Regions from separate parts of the Streptomyces sp. NPDC050856 genome, predicted to be linked through region 2. Evidence: predicted binding sites of a transcription regulator. Region 2 holds the regulator's gene; the other holds the start of a gene.
The links. Region 2 encodes HrcA, which represses chaperone genes, less so after heat shock. Its sites were predicted from a motif close to TTNGCACTCNGNNNNNCNGAGTGCNAA; they were not measured.
Positions count from the first base shown of each region.

Region 1: the regulator HrcA is predicted to act here: its motif matches at 2,136-2,162, upstream of groES (co-chaperone GroES).

Region 1 covers NZ_JBFAGV010000015.1:17,257-21,806, forward strand. The annotation lists gene AB0H53_RS16015 (class I SAM-dependent methyltransferase) at 1-1,043, opposite strand, end outside; gene AB0H53_RS16020 (polysaccharide deacetylase family protein) at 1,153-2,061, shown strand; gene groES (co-chaperone GroES) at 2,309-2,617, shown strand; gene groL (chaperonin GroEL) at 2,735-4,363, shown strand; gene AB0H53_RS16035 (SDR family oxidoreductase) at 4,457-4,550, opposite strand, start outside.
Region 2 covers NZ_JBFAGV010000034.1:22,820-27,369, reverse strand. The annotation lists gene AB0H53_RS24895 (16S rRNA (uracil(1498)-N(3))-methyltransferase) at 1-378, opposite strand, end outside; gene AB0H53_RS24890 (nitronate monooxygenase) at 375-1,448, opposite strand; gene dnaJ (molecular chaperone DnaJ) at 1,547-2,683, opposite strand; gene hrcA (heat-inducible transcriptional repressor HrcA) at 2,684-3,700, opposite strand; gene AB0H53_RS24875 (MBL fold metallo-hydrolase) at 3,869-4,550, shown strand, end outside.

The DNA of each region.
Region 1 (4,550 bases), on a different contig from region 2:
GTCAGGGCGCCGACCTCCCGTTCACGCAGCAGGGCCTTGAGCCTCTTGAGGTTGAAGGGGAGCTCGTCGGTGATCTCGTAGGCGGTGGCGTACGGGGTGGCACGCAGGTCGTCCGCGGTGATGTACGCGATCGTCGCGTCGACCAGGCCGCCCCCGAGGTGCTCGGCCACCTCCGCGACCAGGTGCGCGCGGATGACGGCGCCGTCCGGCTCGTACAGGTAGCGGCCGACCGGGCGGACCTCGGGGTCGGGCAGGCCGCGGCCGGTCAGGGAGTGGGGGCCCGGCAGCAGGGTGGCGGTCACCGTGCCGGGGCGGGTGCCGAACCAGAGCACCGCCTCCTTCACGTCCCCGCCGTCGGAGACCCACTCGGCCGCCGCGTCGTGCGGGATCGCCTCGTGCGGGATGCCCGGGGCGATCTTCAGCGCCGCGTGCGGGGCCGTACGGGCCGCCTCGACCGCCCAGGACAGCGGCGGGGAGTACGCCTCCGGGTCGAAGATGCGGCCCCGCCCGCCCCGCCGTGCCGGGTCGACGAAGACCGCGTCGTACGAGGAGGTGTCCACCTCGGTGACATCGGCGCGCCGCACCTCGATGAGCCCGGCCAGGCCGAGCGCCTCGGCGTTCGCGCGGGCCGCCTCGGCCGTCAGCGGGTCCCGGTCGACGGCCAGGACGCGGATCCCCGCCCGGGCGAAGGCGATGGCGTCGCCGCCGATCCCGCCGCACAGGTCGGCGACGCTGCGCACCCCGAGCCGGGCGAAGGCGGCGGCGCGGTGTGCGGCGACCGCGCAGCGGGTGGACTGCTCCACGCCGCCGGGCGTGAAGTACATGCGGTACGCGTCCCGCTCGCCGAACTTCGCCACCGCCCGCTGCCGCAGCCGGGCCTGCGCGAGCGCCGCCGTGACCAGCTCGGCGGGGTGCTCGCGGCGCAGCCGGGAGGCGACGGCGAGCTCCTGGGACGGGTCGTAGTCGCGCAGGGCGGCGAGCAGGGTCTGGCCCTCGTCGGTGAGGAGCGCGGAGAAGGCGGCGAGATCGGTCACCCGGCCCATTGTGGGCCAGCCGGGGGATGGTGCGCGGCGGGCGGCGGTGTCGGCCGGCCGACGGGGCCCGGCGCTGACAGGATGCGGCGCCATGCAGCTAGTACGACAAAACCAAAAAATGGGTGCAAAGCGGCTGGGCGTCGTGCTCGCCGCGCTGGCGATCACCGCACTCGGAGCCGGCTGTACCCACGACGGCCCGGACCGGGGCGCGCCCGGCGCCGCCGGGCAGGCCCCGCCCGCCGCCGGCCGGCCCGAACAGGCCCCCGGCGCGGCCGGCGCCCTCGCCGCCTATGTGCGGAAGGTCGAGCGCGCGCACGCCGCGCGCGCCGCCGCCGCCCGGAAGTGGGGGCTGCGCCGGACGCCGCTGGCCGCGCCCCCGCCCCCCGCGGTCAAACCGCGGATCACCTTCCGCAAGGGCTTCGAGGTGGGCGACCCCGGCCTGCCGCCGGTCTTCACCACCGTCCCCACCGAGGACCGGATCGTCTTCCTCACCATCGACGACGGCGCGGAGAAGGACCCCGAGCTGCTGAGGATGATGACCGACCTGGGTGTCCCCTACAGCGCCTTCCTCAGCGACTACCTGGTCCGGGACAACTACGGCTACTTCCGGAAGATGCAGGACCGCGGCGTGGCCCTGCAGAACCACACCATCAACCACCGCTACATGCCCGCCCTCTCGCTCGCGGAGCAGAAGCGCGAGATCTGCGGCCAGCAGGACATCATCGAGCAGCGGTACGGCAAGCGGCCCGCGCTCTTCCGCCCGCCCTACGGCAACTACAACCGCGACACCCTGCGCGCCGCCCGGGCGTGCGGCATCAAGGCCGTGCCGCTGTGGGCTGCCGAGGCGTTCCCCGACCGCATGGAGTGGCGCGAGTGGGACCGGGACCTGCACCCCGGTGACATCGTCCTCACCCACTTCCGGGGCCGGGAGGACTGGAAGGGCACCATGCCGGACATGATCCGCCAGGTGATGAACACCATCACGGCCAAGGGTTACGCGGTGGCCAGGCTGGAGGACTACGTCTGAGGCGCGGCCCCGGCCCTCACCGGCCCTCACCGGTCCTCACCGGCCGTCCCGCGTCCCCGCCACGCGGCGGGGAATTGGCACTCCGCTTGACCGAGTGCTAACCGCGGTCATAGTCTCGGGTCTGGCACTCCCCGCAGGAGAGTGCCAACACAGCGACGGGCAGGTCCGGCACCCGCGACGACGGATCCACCTGGTCGCCACCTCAGACAGTTAACCCCGTGAGATCTCCGAAGGGGGAGGTCGGATCGTGACGACCACCAGCTCCAAGGTTGCCATCAAGCCGCTCGAGGACCGCATCGTGGTCCAGCCGCTCGACGCCGAGCAGACCACCGCCTCTGGCCTGGTCATCCCGGACACCGCCAAGGAGAAGCCCCAGGAGGGCGTCGTCCTTGCCGTGGGTCCGGGCCGCTTCGAGAACGGCGAGCGCCTGCCGCTCGACGTGAAGACCGGCGACATCGTGCTGTACAGCAAGTACGGCGGCACCGAGGTGAAGTACAGCGGCGAGGAGTACCTCGTCCTCTCGGCTCGCGACGTGCTCGCGATCGTCGAGAAGTAATCACCCTGCTTCACCCAGCAGAATTGCTTCGAACTGCGCCCCTGGCCCCCGCTGACAATGCCGGGCGGCGAGGGGCGCGGTTCGTTCACCCGAGTTCCGAGAGGGCTGAAACGCTCCATGGCGAAGATTCTGAAGTTCGACGAGGACGCCCGTCGCGCCCTCGAGCGCGGCGTCAACAAGCTTGCCGACACGGTCAAGGTGACGATCGGCCCCAAGGGCCGCAACGTCGTCATCGACAAGAAGTTCGGCGCCCCCACCATCACCAACGACGGTGTCACGATCGCCCGTGAGGTCGAGATCGAGGACCCGTACGAGAACCTCGGCGCCCAGCTGGTGAAGGAGGTGGCGACCAAGACCAACGACATCGCGGGTGACGGCACCACCACCGCCACCGTGCTCGCCCAGGCCCTGGTCCGCGAGGGTCTGCGCAACGTCGCCGCCGGTGCTTCCCCGGCCGCCCTGAAGAAGGGCATCGACGCCGCGGTCAAGGCCGTCTCCGACGAGCTCCTGGCCACCGCGCGCCCGATCGACGACAAGGCCGACATCGCCGCCGTGGCCGCGCTCTCCGCGCAGGACCAGCAGGTCGGCGAGCTCATCGCCGAGGCGATGGACAAGGTCGGCAAGGACGGTGTCATCACCGTCGAGGAGTCCAACACCTTCGGTCTGGAGCTGGACTTCACCGAGGGCATGGCCTTCGACAAGGGCTACCTCTCGCCGTACATGGTGACCGACCAGGAGCGTATGGAGGCCGTCCTCGACGACCCGTACATCCTGATCCACCAGGGCAAGATCTCCTCCATCCAGGACCTGCTGCCGCTGCTGGAGAAGGTCATCCAGGCCGGTTCCTCGAAGCCGCTGCTGATCGTCGCCGAGGACGTCGAGGGCGAGGCCCTGTCGACCCTGGTCGTCAACAAGATCCGCGGCACCTTCAACGCGGTCGCGGTCAAGGCCCCCGGCTTCGGCGACCGCCGCAAGGCGATGCTCGGCGACATGGCCGCCCTCACCGGCGCGACCGTCATCGCCGAGGAGGTCGGCCTCAAGCTCGACCAGGCCGGCCTGGAGGTCCTGGGCACCGCCCGCCGTGTGACCGTCACCAAGGACGAGACCACCATCGTCGACGGCGGCGGCAGCTCCGACGACGTGCTGGGCCGGGTCAACCAGATCAAGGCCGAGATCGAGACCACCGACTCCGACTGGGACCGCGAGAAGCTCCAGGAGCGCCTCGCGAAGCTGGCCGGCGGCGTGTGCGTGATCAAGGTCGGCGCCGCCACCGAGGTGGAGCTGAAGGAGAAGAAGCACCGTCTGGAGGACGCCATCTCCGCGACCCGCGCCGCGGTCGAGGAGGGCATCGTCTCCGGTGGTGGCTCCGCTCTGGTCCACGCCGTCAAGGTGCTGGAGGGCAACCTCGGCAAGGAGGGCGACGAGGCCACCGGTGTCGCCGTCGTCCGCCGCGCCGCGGTCGAGCCGCTGCGCTGGATCGCCGAGAACGCCGGCCTCGAGGGCTACGTCATCACCGCGAAGGTGGCGGAGCTCGACAAGGGCCAGGGCTTCAACGCCGCCACCGGCGAGTACGGCGACCTGGTCAAGGCCGGCGTCATCGACCCGGTCAAGGTGACGCGCTCCGCGCTGGAGAACGCCGCGTCGATCGCCTCCCTGCTGCTCACCACCGAGACCCTCGTGGTGGAGAAGAAGGAAGAGGAGCCGGCGGACGCGGGCCACGGCCACAGCCACGGCCACTCCCACTGACGCTCGCGCTGACGCGCGCCCAGTGAGCCACGCACCGAGGCCCGGTGCCCCCGTCGCGGGGGCACCGGGCCTCGGTCGTCGAGGCGTGTTCCGCTAGCGCGGACCGTACTTGCGGCCCGCCCGGGAACTCACCCCGCCCAGCAGCCCGCGCGGCGCCAGCTTCACCACGCCCATCAGGGCCTTGTAC
Region 2 (4,550 bases):
CTTCAGGCCCCGGTCGCCCTTCCACTGGGTGACGCAGCGGGACGCGGCCCACGGCACGATCCCGTCGACGCCGGTCTCGGTCATGGTCTCCACGGCCAGTTCCCCGCGGTCGCCCTTGGGCAGGGCCTGGACGACGGTGATACGGGGCACCGGCGCCGGTTCGGTCCGCACCTGGGCCACGGCCACGTCGAGGCGGTCCTTGCCCTCGACGGCGGCGACCGTGCCGTAGGCGCCGGTGCCGGCGCCGTCGGTCAGGACGATCTCCTCGCCGACCCGGAGCCTGCGCACGGAGACGGCGTGGCGCCCCTCCGGGCCGTCCAGCGTGACCGTGGCCGCCCCCGGCGGGACCCGGTCCACGACGAAGACCGGAGCGGTCATGACGCCGCCCGCGGCGCGAGGGCGGCCACCGACGCCTCCAGTTCGGCGTTCAGCACCTCGACCAGCCGGGCGGCGGGCAGGTCACGCGCCAGCCGGTGCCCCTGCCCGGCCCACAGCGCCATGCCCTGCGGGTCGCCCGCCTGCGCGGCGGCCTTGCGCAGGGTGCTGGTCATGTGGTGCACCTCGGGGTAGGCGGCGGGGGCGTACCGCCCGTGCTCCCGTATGAACCGGTTGACCAGGCCGCGCGCGGGCCGCCCCGAGAACGCCCGGGTGAGCTCGGTACGGACGAACAGCGGGTCGGTCATCGCCGACTTGTGCAGCGGGTGTGCCCCCGACTCGGGGCACACCAGGAACGCGGTGCCCAGCTGCGCGGCCTCGGCGCCGGCCGCGAGCACGGCGGCGATCTGGCTGCCGCGCATCAGGCCGCCGGCGGCGACGATCGGCAGCGGCACGGTCTCCCGGACCGCCGCGACCAGCGACAGCAGGCCGGTCCCCGCACCGTCGGCCGCCGGGTCGTCGCGGTGGGTCCCCTGGTGGCCGCCGGCCTCGACGCCCTGCACGCACACCGCGTGCGCACCGGCCTGCCGCGCGGCCAGCGCCTCCTCCGGCGAGGTGACCGTCACCACGGTGAACGTGCCGACCCGGGCGAACGAGTCGAGCGTCTCGCGCGTCGGGCACCCGAAGGTGAAGGACACCACGGGGACCGGGTCCTCGAACAGGATGGCCAGCTTGGCGTCGTACCCGTCGTCCCGTCCCGCGGCGGGGTCGCCGAGCGCGGTCTCGTACCAGGCGGACTCGCCGGCGAGCTGGTTCCGGTACACCTCGACGGCGGCGGCGTCGGCCTGGCCGGGCTGCGGCATGAACAGGTTCACCCCGAAGGGGCGCGCGGTCAGCCCCCGGACCTGCTTGATCTCCTGGTACATGCCGTCGGCCGTCTTGTAGCCGGCGGCCAGGAAGCCGAGGCCCCCGGCGTCGCACACGGCGGACACCAGCCGGGGACAGGAGGCGCCGCCCGCCATGGGCGCCTGCACGATCGGGTACCGGCAGAGATCGGTCAGTGCGGAGGACATGCACGCATGGTGTCACGCCCCCGGTCCGGGCCCGAAACCCGCACCCGCGAACGGGCGTCCCCCCGCGCCACCGGGCGCGGGGGGACGGAGGCGGGCCCCTAACGTCCGTTGAAGGCGTCCTTCAGGCGGGAGAACAGGCCCTGCTGACCCGGCTGGAACTGGCCCAGGGGACGCTCCTCGCCGCGCAGCTTCGCCAGCTCCCGCAACAGCCGCTCCTGCTCCGCGTCCAGCTTGGACGGGGTCTGGACCTCCACGTGCACGATGAGGTCACCGCGCCCGCCGCCGCGCAGGTGCGTGACACCGCGCCCGTGCAGCGGGATGGACTGGCCGGACTGCGTGCCCGGCCGGATGTCGACCTCCTCGACACCGTCCAGGGTCTCCAGCGGGCACTTGGTGCCCAGCGCGGCCGCCGTCATCGGGACGGTGACCGTGCAGTGCAGGTCGTCGCCGCGCCGCTGGAAGACCGCGTGCGGCAGCTCGTGGATCTCCACGTACAGGTCGCCGGCCGGGCCGCCGCCGGGGCCGACCTCGCCCTCGCCGGCCAGCTGGATGCGGGTGCCGTTGTCGACACCGGCCGGGATCTTCACCGTCAGGGTGCGGCGGGAGCGGACCCGGCCGTCACCCGCGCACTCGGGGCACGGGGTGGGCACCACGGTGCCGAAGCCCTGGCACTGGGGGCAGGGCCGGGAGGTCATGACCTGGCCCAGGAAGGAGCGGGTCACCTGGGAGACCTCGCCACGGCCGCGGCACATGTCGCAGGTCTGGGCCGAGGTGCCGGGGGCGGCGCCCTCGCCGGAGCACGTGGTGCAGACGACCGCCGTGTCGACCTGGATGTCCTTGGTGGTGCCGAAGGCCGCCTCGTCGAGGTCGATCTCCAGACGGATCATCGCGTCCTGGCCGCGCCGTGTGCGCGACCGGGGCCCGCGCTGGGACGCCGTGCCGAAGAAGGCGTCCATGATGTCGGAGAAGTTGCCGAAGCCGCCCGCGCCGAAGCCGCCGGCGCCACCGCCGCCCGAGGAGGACAGCGGGTCGCCGCCGAGGTCGTAGACCTGCTTCTTCTGCGGGTCCGACAGCACCTCGTAGGCGGCGTTGATCTCCTTGAACCGCTCCTGCGTCTTCGGATCGGGGTTGACGTCCGGGTGCAGCTCGCGAGCGAGCCGCCGGAACGCCTTCTTGATCTCGTCCTGGGACGCGTCGCGGCGTACGCCGAGTACGGCGTAGTAGTCCGTGGCCACTTACGACTCCGCCAGGATCTGTCCGACGTAACGTGCCACTGCGCGTACCGCTCCCATCGTTCCGGGGTAGTCCATGCGGGTCGGTCCGACCACGCCGAGTTTGGCGACTGCCTCGTCGCCTGAACCGTAACCGACCGCGACGACGGACGTGGAGCTGAGCCCCTCATGGGCGTTCTCGTGCCCGATGCGTACGGTCATGGCCGAGTCCGTGGCCTCGCCGAGCAGCTTGAGGAGCACGACCTGCTCCTCAAGCGCCTCCAGCACCGGCCTGATCGTCAGCGGGAAGTCGTGCCCGAAGCGGGTGAGATTGGCGGTTCCGCCGATCATCAGCCGCTCCTCGGTCTCCTCCACCAGCGTCTCCAGCAGGGTGGCCAGCACCGTGGAGACGGTCCCGCGGTCCTCCGTCTCGAAGGACTCGGGGAGGTCCTGCACCAGCTGCGGTACGTCGGTGAAGCGCCGCCCGACCACCCGGCTGTTGAGCCGCGCCCGCAGGTCGGCCAGGGACGTCTCGCCGAACGGCGCGGGGCAGTCGATCATGCGCTGCTCCACCCGGCCCGTGTCGGTGATCAGGACCAGCATCAGCCGGGCCGGCGCCAGCGACAGCAGCTCGACGTGGCGCACGGTGGACCGGGTCAGCGAGGGGTACTGGACGACCGCCACCTGCCGGGTGAGCTGCGCCAGCAGCCGTACCGTACGGCCGACGACGTCGTCCAGGTCGACCGCGCCGTCCAGGAAGTTCTGGATGGCGCGCCGCTCGGGCGTCGACAGCGGCTTGACCCCGGCCAGCTTGTCGACGAAGAGCCGGTAGCCCTTGTCGGTGGGGATCCGGCCGGCGCTGGTGTGGGGCTGGGCGATGAACCCCTCCTCCTCCAGGACGGCCATGTCGTTGCGCACGGTGGCCGGGGAGACGCCGAGGTTGTGGCGCTCGGTGAGCGCCTTGGAACCGACCGGCTCCTCGGTGCCGACGTAGTCCTGGACGATGGCGCGCAGCACTTCGAGTCTGCGTTCGCTGAGCATGCGCACACCTCCAGCTAGCTCTGGTTCCTGCCGTTTGGCCTGGCACTCGCCCTGTCCGAGTGCCAGCCGTCCCCGGGTCAGTGTACGGGGCCCGGGCGCGCCCGTGCCAAGGGCGGCGGTCACGCCGTCGGCGGGGCGGGCCCCTGGGTTTGCCGATAGCGTCGCGGTATGGACGTCCGTTGGGAAGACTTCGGCTGGGAGCGGCTCGGCGACGGGGTCGGCAGGCGGCGGCTGCCGGTCTGGGACGCGACCACCGCGCTGGTCGCCGGGGAGCGCGGGGCCCTGCTGTTCGACACGGGTGCCACCCTGCGGGAGGGCGCCGAGATCAGGGCCCAGGCGCAGCGGCTGCTGGGCGGCCGCAGGGTGACGCATGTCGCACTGAGCCATCCGCACTTCGACCACGTGCTGGGGACGGCGGCGTTCGCCGGGGCGGAGGTGTACGGGGCGGTGGGCGTCGACGCCCTGCTGAGCCGGGAACGGGACGCGCTGCGCGTCGACGCGGTACGTCACGGGGTCGCCGAGCCGGACGCGGTGGAGGCGACGGACGTGCTGGTCGTGCCGCACCACCTGGTCTGCGGCGGCTGGACGGTGGAGCTGGGCGGGCGCCAGGTGCTGCTGTCCGACGCCGGACCGGGGCACAGCGGCCACGATCTCGCGCTGCTGGTGCCGGGCGGGAACGGGTCCCGGGCGGTGGTGTTCTGCGGCGACCTGGTGGAGGAGTCGGGCGACCCGCAGGCCGGGCCGGACGCCGTCCCGTCGCGCTGGCCGGCCGCGCTGGACCGGCTGCTGGAGCTGGGCGGTGAGGACGCGCTGTACGTGCCGGGCCACGGGGCGGTGGTCGACGCCGCGT